One region of the Paenalcaligenes sp. Me131 genome, then DNA from elsewhere that is predicted to be linked to it. Evidence: predicted binding sites of a transcription regulator. Region 1 holds the regulator's gene; the other holds the start of a gene.
What was found. The regulator HrcA, encoded in region 1, represses chaperone genes, less so after heat shock. The targets are predictions, from matches to a motif close to TTAGCACTCNNNNNNNNNGAGTGCTAA.
Positions count from the first base shown of each region.

Region 1 (7,571 bases):
CTTGCACTTTAGGCATACGTGTCATACCACCAACCAAGATCACATCGTCGATCTCGGACACTTTCACGCCTGCATCTTTGATAGCAATGCGGCAAGGTTCGATAGAACGCTCGATCAGATCTTCAACCAACGCTTCCAATTTGGCGCGTGTGATTTTCAGGTTCAAGTGTTTAGGACCGGAAGCATCTGCTGTGATGTACGGCAGGTTGATTTCAGTCTGTTGTGTAGACGACAGTTCGATCTTGGCTTTTTCTGCGGACTCTTTCAGACGTTGCAGTGCCAATACATCTTTGGACAGGTCTACGCCACTTTCTTTCTTAAACTCGTCGATGATGTAGTCAATGATACGTTGGTCAAAGTCTTCACCACCCAAGAAGGTGTCACCGTTCGTGGACAACACTTCAAACTGTTTTTCACCATCGATGTCAGCGATTTCGATGATGGATACGTCAAACGTACCGCCACCCAAGTCGTACACAGCGATTTTACGGTCACCATCGGAAGCCTTATCCAAACCAAACGCCAATGCCGCAGCAGTAGGTTCGTTGATGATACGTTTTACGTCCAGCCCAGCGATACGGCCGGCATCTTTAGTGGCTTGACGCTGGCTGTCGTTGAAGTACGCAGGCACAGTGATCACAGCTTCGGTCACTTCATGACCCAAGTAGTCTTCCGCTGTTTTCTTCATTTTGCGCAGGGTGTCAGCAGAAACTTGCTGAGGAGCCAACGCTTTGCCTTGGGCTTCAACCCATGCATCACCGTTATCTGCCTTAACGATTTTGTAAGGCATCAACGAAATATCTTTCTGTACCGCTTTTTCGTCGAATTTACGACCGATCAAACGCTTCACAGCAAACAATGTGTTCTGTGGGTTTGTCACGGCTTGACGCTTAGCAGGTGCACCTACCAGTACTTCACCATCAGGCATGTAAGCAACGATGGAAGGGGTGGTACGAGTACCTTCTGCGTTTTCAATAATTTTGACCTGGTCACCGTCCATTACGGCAACACAACTGTTGGTTGTACCAAGGTCAATACCAATAATCTTGCTCATATTTTTGATTTACCTTGCAAAAATCAGCGTACCCATCTTGGGGATACCGCTCAGTTATTACTATGATTTACAGATGGGGACTCGCTAAACATTTTCAAGCCCCCATAACAAAATAATTTAGGCTGGTGCTTGCCCTGAAGACACCATCACCAAGGCTGGACGCAATACGCGATCGGCTAATACATAACCTTTTTGCAATGCCATCGCGACCGTGCCTTCAGCTTGATCTGAGGGAACGGTAGAAATCGCTTGATGCAGATGCGGGTCAAACTTATCGCCTGCTTGCGGCGCTACTTCTTTAAGCTGGTTGCGTGTAAACGCGTTATCCAACTGACGCAGCGTGGTCTCTACGCCCTCACGGAAGGCTTCAATCGTTTGTTCTTCTTGTGCCAGCGCAGCTTCCAAGCTATCACGTACTGGCAACAGGCTCTCGGCAAAGGACTCAGTCCCAAATTTACGTGCCTTCGATACCTCGTCATCCGCACGACGGCGAATGTTTTCCATTTCGGCTTTAGCGCGCAGCAACTGATCGTAGTACTGGGCTACTTTAGCCTGAGCTTCTTCCAACTGCTGATCCAGTCCAGACTCGACAAGCGATTCTGCTGCCACATCAATGGACTCGTTTTCAGGTTGGTTGTCTTCAGGAATCTGGTTTTCGTTCTGGTCTGTTGATGCAGACATAATGGATCTCCACGGCAAAAAAACATCACTGTTTCTCATATGGGGATCACACACCCCATATTCAAGAGATCCACGGCTATTTTTACATTTAGCTTATGCGAGCCAGCCTGCCGCGTGTTCGCGAACCAAGTGCGCTAAGCCATCTACCCACTCAGCATCATCGTTCAAACAGGGGATATAAGCGAAATCTTGCCCGCCCTCTTCTAAGAACGCATCACGGCACATGAGTTTGATTTCTTCCAGCGTTTCTAAGCAATCCGCCAAAAACCCCGGACAGACCACATGCACGTTTTTCACCCCTTCCTTAGCCCACTGACGTAACAGCGGTTCGGTGTAGGGTTCTAACCAGCGCTCGGCTCCAAAACGGCTTTGGAAAGCAGCATGCACGGGTACACCGGTGGTTTCTAATTCGCGGCGTAACGCGGCGGTAGTCAACATGCACTCACGGTGATACGGATCACCTTTTTCAGCGCAGCGACGTGGCAAACCGTGGAAGCTCAGCAGCAAACGCTCAGGCTTACCCTGCGCTCCCCAATAGGTAGTAATGGATTGTGCTAACGGTTTGATATACGCGGGATGATCACAGTAACTGCGTATAAAACGCAGCTCGGGTTGATTGCGCATTTTCGCGGCATAACGCGTTACGGCGTCTACGGCTGTGGCCGTCGTACTTGCCGCATACTGTGGATACAACGGCACCACCAAGATGCGTTCACAGCCCTGCGCGCGCAGTTTATCTACCGCACTTTCTACTGACGGGTTGCCATAGCGCATCGCCAATTCTACTTTGACGTGTTGGCCAGTTGGGTCCAGACGTTGCTGCAAACCATCTGCTTGTCGCTGGCTGTACACCAACAGCGGCGCCCCTTCAGGCATCCAGATCATTTGGTATTTCTCTACCAACTTACGTGGTCTGAATGGCAAGATCGCCCCGCGCAAAATCAATTGCCACACCGGTTGCGGGATCTCAATCACTCGCGGGTCCGATAAGAACTCTTTGAGATAACGTCGTATAGAACCAGCATCCGGTTGATCTGGGGTACCCAGATTCATCACCACTATACCTACTGGCGTAGCGGGACGACTGGTAATGTGCGCATCCAGCAAAGATGGATCCGATGGTTCAGGCAAATAGGTAGTTAACAGCATATGTACGCCCTATGCGCCGCACTGAGCCCTCTCGTGCAGCGCCATTCTTATCAATTATTCTGGTTACAGCTCAAGGCATTGGACAATAACTTGGCGGTGATGTCCACGATAGGGATCACCTTGTCATAAGCCATGCGTGAAGGGCCGATCACCCCCAAGGTGCCCACCACCTCACCGTCTACGCCATAAGGGGCTGTCACCATGGAAACGTCGTCTAAAGGCAACAACGTGGAATCACCACCAATATAAATTTGTACGCCGTGTGCATGACTGGAGGCATCCAACAAATGCAGCAATTCAGTTTTCTTTTCAAACAGCTGAAATAAGCGACGTAAACGGCTTAGATCATCCGTCATTTCGCTCACGTCCAAGAGCTTACTTTCACCGAAAATCACCACATCTTCTTCTACGTCAGACTCGGCTGTGCTGGCGGCTACGGCGGCTTGCATCAACTTAGAAATGTCTACTTGAAGGCTAGACAGCTCATCTGCTAACGACTCGCGCACCACAGAAAATGACTTTCCTGAGAAGTGCTGATTAAAGAAATTGCTGGCTTCAGTAAGCTCTTCTTCGCGATACTCTCGCGACATAAACAAAATGCGATTTTGCACGTCACCGTCGGGGGACACCATAATCAGCAGCACCCGTTTCCCCGAGAGGCGAATGAACTCAATATGTTTGAAGGTTTGTGCACGGCGCGGCACCATCACCACGCCTGCAAATTGCGACAAATTAGACAACAACGCTGCCGCCGATGACACGGCACGAGCCGGCTCTTCCATCGGCAAACGCAATTGCAGGGGTTCAATGTGGGGTACCTCGAATTGCGGTACGGCCAAGAGCCTATCCACAAACATGCGATACCCTTGAGGCGTAGGAATACGCCCCGCCGATGTATGCGGACTATGAATCAACCCTAGGTCTTCCAGATCAGCCATCACGTTACGTATGGTGGCTGGCGACAGGTCAAAAAGCCTAGATAAGGTACGTGACCCCACCGGCTGACCGTCAGCAATGTAACGCTCAATTAATAGCGTCAATAATGCACTTGATCTATCGTCCAGATATTTTGCCATGCTTATTTCATACACTCACATCAGGATCAAACTGCAGCTTCAATGCCCTAAACCCTTACACAATTCTATAATCCAGTAATTCAGATTATCCTATCCCTATTCCATCATAAGGCAATTTACCTCATGCATTTCAAAACGGTCGCCCTCGTGGGTCGCTATCATGACTCGGGACTTGATGCCCCGCTGCGAGCCGTTGCCCACACGCTGAAGCAAGCGGGTTGCTCGGTCATTATAGAAAGCGACACAGCGCGCTACACCGGTATACAGGATATCCCCTGTGTCAGTTTTGACGAAATCGGCCAGCAGGCCGATCTCGCTATCATCGTGGGCGGTGACGGCACGATGCTGGGTGCAGCACGCCAATTGGCGCACAGCGGCGTTCCCTTGATTGGTATTAACCACGGGCGATTAGGTTTTATCACCGACATCCCCCTGCCACACGCTCACGAAGCAATCACCAGCGTCATCAACGGCCAGTACGAAACTGAGCACCGCAGCCTACTAGAAGGCCGTGTTGTACGCGATGGCGAAACACTGGTTTCGGGTATCGCGCTCAATGATATCGTAATTAACCGCGCAGGTCGTGGCGGCATGATAGAGCTGCGTGTAGAGCTAGATGGTGTGTTTATGCATCGCCAACGCGCCGACGGTGTAGTCGTAGCCACACCAACCGGCTCCACAGCCTACGCGCTGGCAGCAAACGGCCCTATTCTGTACCCCACGCTCAATGCCTTCTTGCTGGTGCCTGTGGCACCGCAAACGCTGTCCAATCGCCCTGTAGTGGTACCTGACAGCAGCACATTGAGCCTGACCATTACCGCCTTGGGCCGAGTCGAATCGGGCGCTAGCGTGCACTTCGATATGCAGGCTTGGTCTGACTGCCAGCCTGGCGACTGTGTAGAAATTCGCCGCGCTCAGAAAACAGTTTGTTTTATTCACCCCACCGGCTACAGTTTCTTTTCTACTTTGCGTCAGAAATTGGACTGGAACCGTATCCCACAACCCAACGACGCCAACGAATAATCCCTGCTTATGCTGCGATCCCTGCATATACGTGATTTTGTCATTGTGGATGAAGCCCTCATCGATTTCGAAGATGGCTTCACCGTCTTTTCTGGTGAAACTGGTGCCGGGAAATCCATACTTATAGATGCGCTGTCGCTGCTGCTTGGCGCTCGCGGCGACACCCGTGTCATACGTGAAGGGTGCGAGAAAACCGATCTCAGTGCGCACTTTGATCTGGATGATGACATTCGTGAATGGCTGAAAAATAACGACTTGGACGATGGCGAGGATTTATTGCTACGCCGTGTCATTGACGCTCAAGGCCGTAGTCGTGCATATATCAACGGCACAGCCGCCACCTTGGGGCAACTGCGTGATGTGGGTGAACACCTTGTAGACATACATGGTCAGCATGCCCATCAAAGCCTGCTCAAAAGTGCAAATCAATATGCGTTGTTAGACTCACAAGGTGGACACCAAGAGCTAGCCAAGCAAGTAGCGGCTGCATGGAACACATGGCAATCTCTACAGCAACGCTTACACCAAGCCCAAGAACATTCGGCAGGCTTACAAGCCGAACGCGAAAAGCTGCAATGGCAATACGATGAGCTGCAAACCTTAGCGTTGCAACCAGGCGAGTGGGAACAAACCGGTGTAGAGCATCAGCGCTTAGCACATGCGCAATCGCTACTGGATGGTGCGACGCGTGCTTTAAATTTACTGGATGGTGAAGACCAAGCCGCACAACGTGCGTTGTTCTCAGCCACACAAGAAATCACCAAATTGCTGCACCATGACCCCGCCGCTTTGCAGCCCATTCTGGACACACTAGAATCTGCGCGTATCGCAAGCTCTGAAGCCATTTCTGATTTAAATAGCTACGTGAGTGCGGTAGAACTAGACCCTGATCGTTTGTCTGTACTAGAAGAGCGCATGGCAGACATTTTCAGCATGGCACGCAAATACCGCTGCGAACCTGAAGAGCTACTGGCGCTGTTTGAGTCTATTACCCAACAGTTGGAACAACTGACCGAAGATGCTGACTTAGAACAGTTGGAAGCTAAAGTCGCTCAAGCCAAAACCCACTACGACACAGCAGCAGCTCAACTCAGTCAAGCGCGCTTGATCACCAGCAAACAATTGAGCCAGCAAGTCAGCCATGCCATGCAAGAGCTTTCCATGCAAGGCGGCCAATTTGCCGTAGAACTCAATGCTTGTAAACCTTCTGCGCACGGCAATGAGCAGGTGGAGTTCCTCGTGGCGGGTCACGCTGGTGTACGCCCTGCCCCCTTGGCCAAAGTAGCCTCTGGTGGCGAGCTGGCAAGGATATCTCTCGCCTTGGCCGTGATTGCCAGCCAAGCAGCCCAAGTGCCTACCTTAATCTTTGACGAAGTCGATACCGGTATTGGTGGTGCCGTGGCCGAAGTAGTAGGTAAATTGCTGCGTGAGCTGGGACAACGCCATCAGGTGCTGTGCGTAACTCACTTGCCGCAAGTGGCTGCTCAAGGCCAACATCACTTGCAAGTCAGCAAACGCAGTCACGATGGTCAAACCCGTTCACACATACACGCGCTGGACAACAACGCTCGCGTGGAAGAGATCTCGCGTATGTTAGGTGGTATCGCCATCACCGACACTACTCGTCAGCACGCCAAAGAGATGCTATCTCGTCCATAAAAAAACGGCTTGCACGTAATATGCAAGCCGTTTTTCATCGTACTAGCCGTACTGATCACCACTACTTAGCGAGGCATGCCTCGGCCAGTCGCGCGACCAGTGCTGGTGCAATCATTGCACAGGCCATACAACACCATTGTGTGGCTTTCCAGCTCGAAACCTAACTTATCAGCAATTTTATGCTGACGTTTTTCAATTTCAGGATCAGAAAACTCAACCACTTTTGCACAATTGGTGCAAATAAAGTGATCGTGGTGATCCCCATCGTTTAATTCAAATACCGCTTTGCCACCATCAAACTGGCTGCGAGCCAAAATACCAGCTTGCTCGAATTGAGTCAGCACACGGTACACTGTGGCCAAACCAATATCCACATCGTCGGCAATCAGCAGACGGTACACATCTTCTGCGCTTAAATGACGCAGCTCTTGGGTATCGTCGTTGCGGCGAAAAATATCAAGAATCTTGAGGCGTGGGAATGTCGCCTTAAGCCCCATGCTTTTCAGTTCGTTTTGATCGTTCATAGCTAAAATTAATATCTGAAAGGGGGAAGGGTTCGAGACCCATCTGGCAACAAGCACCGACGGATTCCGAGATGGGTTACATCGTAGCATAATGCACGGATGTCCAAACTCATATCCCTTATAATAACGATTTTATTTAACAAGAGCACGGTAAGCTGATGAAAGCAAAAAACTACTCTTCTGTCCTACGCACCGGCGCAGCCATGTGTTTTACCGCACTATTACTGAGCGCGTGCGGCGGTACAAAGTGGGGATTTCCTTACAAAGCTGACATACAGCAAGGTAACTGGATTACCTCTGAGCAGGTAGAACAACTGCGCGTCGGCATGACCCGTGAGCAAGTACGTTTCGTACTGGGCACCCCTACTCTGCAAGATATTTTCCACTCGGATCGCTGGGATTACC
Region 1 covers NZ_JBKQGY010000001.1:1,483,672-1,491,242, forward strand. The annotation lists gene dnaK (molecular chaperone DnaK) at 1-1,054, opposite strand, end outside; gene grpE (nucleotide exchange factor GrpE) at 1,172-1,735, opposite strand; gene hemH (ferrochelatase) at 1,829-2,884, opposite strand; gene hrcA (heat-inducible transcriptional repressor HrcA) at 2,935-3,948, opposite strand; gene ACLPHM_RS07250 (NAD kinase) at 4,084-4,983, shown strand; gene recN (DNA repair protein RecN) at 4,993-6,642, shown strand; gene fur (ferric iron uptake transcriptional regulator) at 6,708-7,166, opposite strand; gene ACLPHM_RS07265 (outer membrane protein assembly factor BamE) at 7,325-7,571, shown strand, end outside.

Region 2 (7,571 bases), on a different contig from region 1:
ATTACGCGCCCTACATTTGGGTATTCCTCTGGTTGTACTCAAAACCGGAGTATCCGAACTCGGCGCACAGCTAGCCTTAAGCCATACCAGCTCATTGGCTGGACGCGACGATATGTATCAGGCTTTGTTTGAACGCTTTGCCTTGCTACGCGTGGAATCTCTAAGCGCGATGGTGGAAACCTTAAAGCTCGCAGCGCTAACGCCTATACCTCACGGCAATAAAATAGGAGTTCTAACATGCTCCGGAGGAGATAGCGCTCTCCTGGCCGATGCTTTAGAACAGCAAGGGCTACACATGCCGGCCTTATCTACCGACCACAACCAGTTGTTAGACAAATGGCTGCCCAGTTTTGCTTCTCGCTCTAACCCTCTGGATTACAACACGTCTGTATGGGGAAATTTGGAAGCAAGCACAGCCGTGTTCTCTACGATGATGCATGCTGATTTTGATGCTGTAGTGCTTGCCCTTGACTTCCCTCAGCCAAATACTGGCCATGATGATGAGTGGCAATGTCAGGTAAATGCGCTGATAGCCGCTAGTCGTGAGGCAAATAAAACCATTGCCGTGATTAGTAATTTTGTTGAGCTATTACCGGAAAATGCACGCCAACGTTTAGAGCAAGCAGGTATTGCCCCCCTGCAAGGCCTGCAAGACGGTGTTACCGCGTTAGCAAAACTCGTAACCTATCACCAACAACGTCAACGCAGTCTGGCTTATGCACACGCTGTGCCACTAACACTGCACTCTCCCCAAACACGGGATCAACCCATACGAATGCTGGATGAGCATGCCTCTAAGAACTTGTTAGCACAGTACGGACTCAGCGTCCCCAAAAGTGTAGTCGTCACGTTAGAACAACTCATAGAGCAAGCACACACGTTAGATTACCCCGTGGTACTCAAAGCCCTTAGCGCCCAAATCGCCCACAAAACAGAGTTGGGCGCTGTGTCGCTAAACCTGTCGCAACCCACAGAGCTCATTGCGGCTGCCACCACAATGGCTGAACGGCTAGCAGCACAGAACCTTCCCATTGAGCATTTTCTCATAGAGCAAATGGTATCGGATGGCGTTGGTGAGCTGATCATAGGCGTCAAACGTGACCCCTTGTTTGGCCCGGCGCTTATCTTGGGAACTGGAGGTGTACTCGTCAACCTACTCAATGACAGCGCCATCATCTTGCTACCTACCTCACCAGAGATGATACGTAGTGCCTTAATGTCATTAAAAGGTACCACCCTATTACAAGGCTTTAGAAATAAAGCGAAAGGCGACCTAGATGCCGTCATCAACGCAGTAATGGCTGTTGCTCGCTTTGTGCAAGACCACTGGGACAGCGTACATGAGCTGGATGTAAACCCACTTATCGTACGCCCTACCTCAACCGGCGTGATTGCCGTAGATGCATTGATCTATCTACACGCTGCCTGAGAGCGCTACATAGAGGAAGGTGTACTACACCTTCCTGAAAAACCATATAAATACAACGATTCAGGAGACACCAAAATGAAGGAACAGGAGAACCTGCGGATTGACCCATCGATATTCTGGCCCGCCATCATACTTCTCGCCGCCATCATTACCCCACTCATGTTGTATCCTGATGCGGGGAAAATTGTGGTCAATATGCTGTTGGGCTGGGTCACCAGCACCTTAGGATGGTTATACCTACTAGCAGGTATAGGTAGCTTTTTCATTATGATGTGGCTGGCCTTTGGACCCTTTGGTCATATACGTCTAGGCGATAAGGAAGACCAGCCTGAGTTTGGCAAAGTCACCTGGGTAGTCATGCTGTTTTGTGCCGGTATAGGCATTTCCATTTGCTACTGGGCTTTTGTTGAGCCCCTGTATTTTCTGAACTCACCACCTATGGGTATTGAGGCCAACTCACCAGATGCTGTGGAGTGGGCTGCCATGTACCCCATGTTTCACTGGGGTGTGGTGCCTTGGGCTTTATATCTAATCCCTGCTTTACCTATCGCCTACGCCCTCTACGTACGCAAAGTCAATGTGCTACGTATGAGTGAAGCATGTCGAGGCTTGTTAGGCGACAGGGTCGATGGCCTCATCGGAAAGCTCATCGATGTCATTGTGATGTTCTCCATTATCGGTGGTGTGGGTACGTCTTTAGGGCTCTCCGTGCCGCTGGTATCAAAACTAGTACAAGTGATGTTTGGCGTACAGGACAGTTTTCTTTTGCAGATGGGTATTCTTGCTATCTGGACGGCAATGATTGCTTGGAGCGTCTTTAACGGTTTACGAAAAGGTATTAAAACCCTCTCTAATGTAAATGCCGTTCTAGGCGTCATCATGCTATTTTTTGTGCTGCTTGTTGGGCCTACCGTTTTTTTACTGAAGCTCTGGACCAATAGCTTTGGCATGCTGGTCAATAACTTTTTCCATATCAGCTTTTGGACAGACCCCATACAAGATCGTCATTTCCCGGAAAACTGGACCGTTTTCTACTGGGCTTGGTGGGTGGCCTATGCACCGATGATGGGGCTGTTTGTAGCACGCATTTCCCGTGGTCGTACCATACGTGAACTCATACTCAACGGTGTTGTCTGGGGTAGCGTAGGTTGCTGGGCATTTTTTGCGATTTGGGGTGGCTACGCACTGGATATACAAATACGCGGGGTCGTAGACTTACAAAGCATTCTCACTACGCAAGGCACGCCAGCCACCATTGTGGCCATCCTGAAAACCATGCCATTGTGGGAATGGGTACTGCCCATCTTCACCCTGCTATGTTTTGTTTTCCTGGCGACTACCGTCGACTCTTCCGCCTACATGCTAGCCGCCATCTGCACTAAAGAATTAACAGGTTACCAAGAACCTGCACGTTGGAACCGTATTTTATGGACCCTCATGGTCGCGGCTGTCGGTGTTGCCTTACTGCTGGTAGGTGGCTTAGAAGCTGCTCAGATCTCTACAGTACTGGTTGCTTTGCCCATGATCCCCATATTGGTGCTAATGGTTATTTCTTTTATACGCTGGATCCATGCGGACTTTGCTGAGCACGTACGACCGAAGGCTCTGGTATGCAGCAACTATAAACACAGGCACCCAACTGCAGAAAAAACGGCACCTGTTAGCGCTAACACAAACCATACCGTACCTACCAATCACCACAAAGAATTTGATAACACCATAGCCTCTATAGCCGAATAACTCATCAAAAACAAACATATAGACATGGAGCAATCCATGTCTAGAGGAGCGCTGTTGTGCACATCAGAAAATGTTATATAGCATTTGCTCTGTTTTTCGCAGGTTACCAACCCACATTAGCAGCAGAAGGTGAGGAACCTCATCAACTAGAACTAGTAGCTCGAAACTTATATTGGAATCACCACAAACAAGGAGGCTTAGACCAGCGCGAATGGGGGCAAGGATTACGCCTAGACTTCCGCTCACGTTATACGCCCGGCACTATAGGTATAGGCGTAGAGCTGGGTGCTTATTCACTACTCAAGCTGCAAGGTAATGCTACACACTCAGGTCAAGCAGGAGTACTAGTACCCACAGGCACGGGAGGAACCAAAGATGCTGCGTTTACAGGGGGAGGTGCGATCAAGCTACGTATAGCGAATACCGAACTACGCTATGGAAATAACTTGCGCCCTTACAACCCTGTGTTTGCCGTCGCTGATACCCGCATCTTGCCAGCCACAGTACAAGGCTGGTGGCTACAAAGTCAGGATATACCGAACACCACACTAGAAGCAGGTAACTTTATTGCCTCACGTGACTTCAATAGCACCCACTTTCATCGGCAGTTCTATGCCTCTTATGCAGGTGTCAGTACTGATATGGCGGGATTTATAGGTGGCCGCCATACCATCAATGATGCACTAAGTGTCAGTGCCTACGCCTCTAAGTTCAGAGATATCTGGCGACAGTATTATGGCAATGTGAACTACACCATACCGTTACCATCTGCCCAAAACCTCAACATGGACTTCAACATTTATCGGTCAGACTCTACCGGTAAGAAATTAGCGGGGGCTATAGGAGTTACAGCATGGTCATTTCTCACTGCCTACAACGTTGGTGCACATACGTTTAAAGTCAGTTTTCAAAAGATCAACGGCGCCCAACCTTTTGATTACCTAGGCCTAGGCCCCGGTACCTTCCACGACTCCATCTACTTAGCCAACTCCTCACAACTATCGGACTTCAACGGCCCCGGTGAGCAATCTTGGGGGGTGTTCTACAGTGTAGATATGACTACGTACAATCTCCCAGGGCTTAGTTTCCACGCTAGATATATACGTGGTAGCAAAGCGAATGGGGACCGCCTTCCTGCCCATAGCCCCTATTCTTACTATGCCCATGGAGAAAAACACTGGGAACGCGACCTTGAATTGCGTTATGTCGTCCCCTCTGGCCGCGCTAAAAATCTACTGCTACGCGTACGCTATGCCACACATCGTATTAATGGCAGCTCAGACACTTCCTCAGATCAATTACGGCTAATAGTGGAGTATCCCTATAACTTTCTTTAGCCACTCACCTGTTTGTGAAAACAAAAAAAGGACACCTGGGCAGGTGTCCTTAAAGCATCTACTTCTATCAGAGAGGGGGAAGAGGAGAAGCCGAAGCAGATGCACGCAGCGCCACACAGGGATATGAATAACGCTGCAGATACTACTTTGATGACTGTTCTTCCGGTTAGTTCTCTTTCTGATGAAACTTTTATGTAAGTAATTGTTACACAGCCACTTGCAGGTAGGTACGCATTTTTTTCATAGCAGCTACCTCAATTTGGCGGATACGCTCTGCGGATACGCCAAACTCTGCGGCCAACTCGTGCAGCGTAGAGGATTGATCGTCTTGCAACCAACGAGCCTCGATAATGCGACGAGAACGGGGGTCTAGTTTTTCTAGTGCGCTTTCCAAACCTTCGCCTTGCAACGACTGAGCTGCTCGCTCTGCCAATACCTGAGTAGGTTCAAACGCACCTTCATCTGACAAATAGCTAATTGGCGCAAAACCTTCGTCATCGTCGTCCATAGAGGACTCCAATGCCATTTCGCCACCTGTCAGGCGTATTTCCATCTCGCTCACATCTTGCGGACGCACATTCAATTCACGTGCGATATCGTCAATTTCCGCAGGATTCAGCGTTTGCCCATCTTCAGGGCGCATGCGACGCAAGTTAAAAAACAGTTTACGTTGCGCCTTGGTGGTCGCGATTTTTACCAAGCGCCAATTGCGCACCACATACTCGTGGATTTCAGCTTTAATCCAATGCACGGCAAACGACACCAGACGCACACCACGTTCTGGATCAAAACGTTTGACCGCTTTCATCAGGCCAATATTGCCTTCTTGGATCAGGTCAGCCTGAGGCAGGCCATACCCTAAATACTGGCGTGAAATAGACACCACCAGACGTAAATGGGACATGATCAATTGACGAGCAGCATCAAGATCACTTTCTTGTTGTAGACGCTGGCCGAGGGCCACTTCCTCTTCTTGAGTCAGCACAGGCTGAGCATTCACAGCGGAAATATAGGCCTCTAACGTACCCAACGCGCCTGGATTGGATACGGCAGCAGCCAACTGGGCGGCAGGCGCGAGAGCCAAAGATTGCGATGTGTGGGTCATGAATAATCCTGTATCAAGGTTATCAGTCTCGTGAAAGCCACGATGTGATAACAAAGTTTCTGCATAAGCCGTTTATTATTCTAGCACTCTAGCACACTGAGTGCTAAATAAGGAAACACATTATAAGAGGCCAAAATACGCAGAAAGTTCCGTATTTTTACGCGTTTTTATCAATTTTCTGTATGAACTTCTTGCGCTGATACACTTTGCTATAGCGGAAGAAAACACCCGTTGCCTCGCCCACGGCAATCATCATGCCGCGCGAGCCTGACAATATGCCCAACTGCAAGAAATACGACCTAAAAAACCGGAATGCAGCTTTGAACACCACTACAGGAAAAGCATACAAACGTGCTCGTTCCGAATTAGCATACAGTTCGGAGTAATACTGTGTTTTGACCAGCAACTGCCCTACATCAGTCACGGCCTCATGCTCTAGCCCGCCTTTTAATCGCACCACTTGGCTGCGACCATCCAGCTTCACTTTCTCATGTACCTGACTGTCGGTAAAACAATGCTGGCGACGGTTATACAAACGGCACAACCAGTCTTTGCCCCAACCGTTAGTGCGTATGTGTTTACCGCAGAAATAGTTATTGCGCAGCACTTCCCCTACTTTGCTTTCTTCTTCTAGGGGCCAGTCTGCCAATGCATCTAGCAACGTCTGGTTAACCTGCTCATCAATATCTAAGGACAGAACCCAATCGGTTTCTGCATGGGACGCCGCTGCGTTTTTTGTAGGGCCAAAGCCCATAAAACTGCCTTGTACCACTTTGACGTTAGGATACTCACCTAACAAACTTATCGTGTCGTCAGTAGAACCATTGTCGTACACCACCACTTGCCTGAATGGTTTTAAGGCACTGATAGTACGGTGCACATGCGCAGCCCCATTTTTCACAATGATCACTGGCGTAATGTGAGCGTAGATATCCACTGCCATTTAAGGAAGTTCCAATTCAGTCAGGATGGGAGCATGGTCTGAGATTTGCTTCCACGGCAACCCCTGCAGCACCTTAGCCGTACGTACAGCAAAGCCACGTTGATAAATACGGTCTAGTCTCAAGAAAGGAAACGCTGCTGGGAAGGTACGCGGTGGCAAGGTCAAACGGGCATTACCCCCCACACCCAGTTGCGGGGTATGTATCTCGCTACCCTCTTGTCTGGACCAGCCACGCAACCAGTTCATAGGTTGTCGCAACTTGAAGCTTTGCCCTGTACGCCCTTTGACCGTCGAGGCAAAGGAAAACACCTCGTACAAGTTTAATTGCTTCACAAAAATAGGCGCTAACTTGTTGTTCCAATCATTGAAGTCGCCTGCAATAAGCAAAGGCTCATCATCTGGCACCAAACGGTGAATCCTGTCCACCAGCGCCTGTGCCTGACGTGCTCTACCGCCACCGAACAAGCCCAAGTGCACCACAATACAATGCACTGGCCTACCTTCAATGTCCACCACGGCATGAAGCAAACCACGCTGCTCTAGGCGGTGATCCGAGATGTCTTCATTTTCGTGGTGCAAAATAGGATATCGGGAAAGCAGTGCATTACCGTGATCGGTAAACTCGCGCACGGCATTACACCCGTACGCATTACGCATGCGTAATACCGCAGCTAATGATTCGTGCTGCGCGTCCAGCGTTGCTTGCTGGTCGTTGCGCCCCTGAACCTCCTGTAGAAACAGCAGGTCCGGGGACAAGCCATACAGCCCAAGCTTCAACTCTTCTAGGGACTCACGACCACCTGTGGCCGTGCGCCCCTTATGAATGTTGTAGCTAACGACTCGTATGATTCCCATAGCCTTAGGCGGGCTTGGCTTCCTGTGGACGCAAGCGGATGTGCAACTCTTTCAACTGCTTCTCGTCTACACCGGAAGGGGCGTGAGTCAACAAACACTGAGCACGCTGTGTTTTGGGGAATGCAATCACGTCACGGATGGAATCTGCACCCGCCATCATTG
Region 2 covers NZ_JBKQGY010000002.1:650,863-658,433, forward strand. The annotation lists gene ACLPHM_RS11145 (acetate--CoA ligase family protein) at 1-1,429, shown strand, start outside; gene ACLPHM_RS11150 (BCCT family transporter) at 1,505-3,169, shown strand; gene ACLPHM_RS11155 (OprD family outer membrane porin) at 3,226-4,506, shown strand; gene rpoH (RNA polymerase sigma factor RpoH) at 4,712-5,611, opposite strand; gene ACLPHM_RS11165 (glycosyltransferase family 2 protein) at 5,769-6,554, opposite strand; gene ACLPHM_RS11170 (endonuclease/exonuclease/phosphatase family protein) at 6,555-7,409, opposite strand; gene aspS (aspartate--tRNA ligase) at 7,414-7,571, opposite strand, start outside.
Region 2: rpoH (RNA polymerase sigma factor RpoH) is a predicted target of HrcA. The motif match lies at 5,692-5,718, and genes of this name have one in related genera.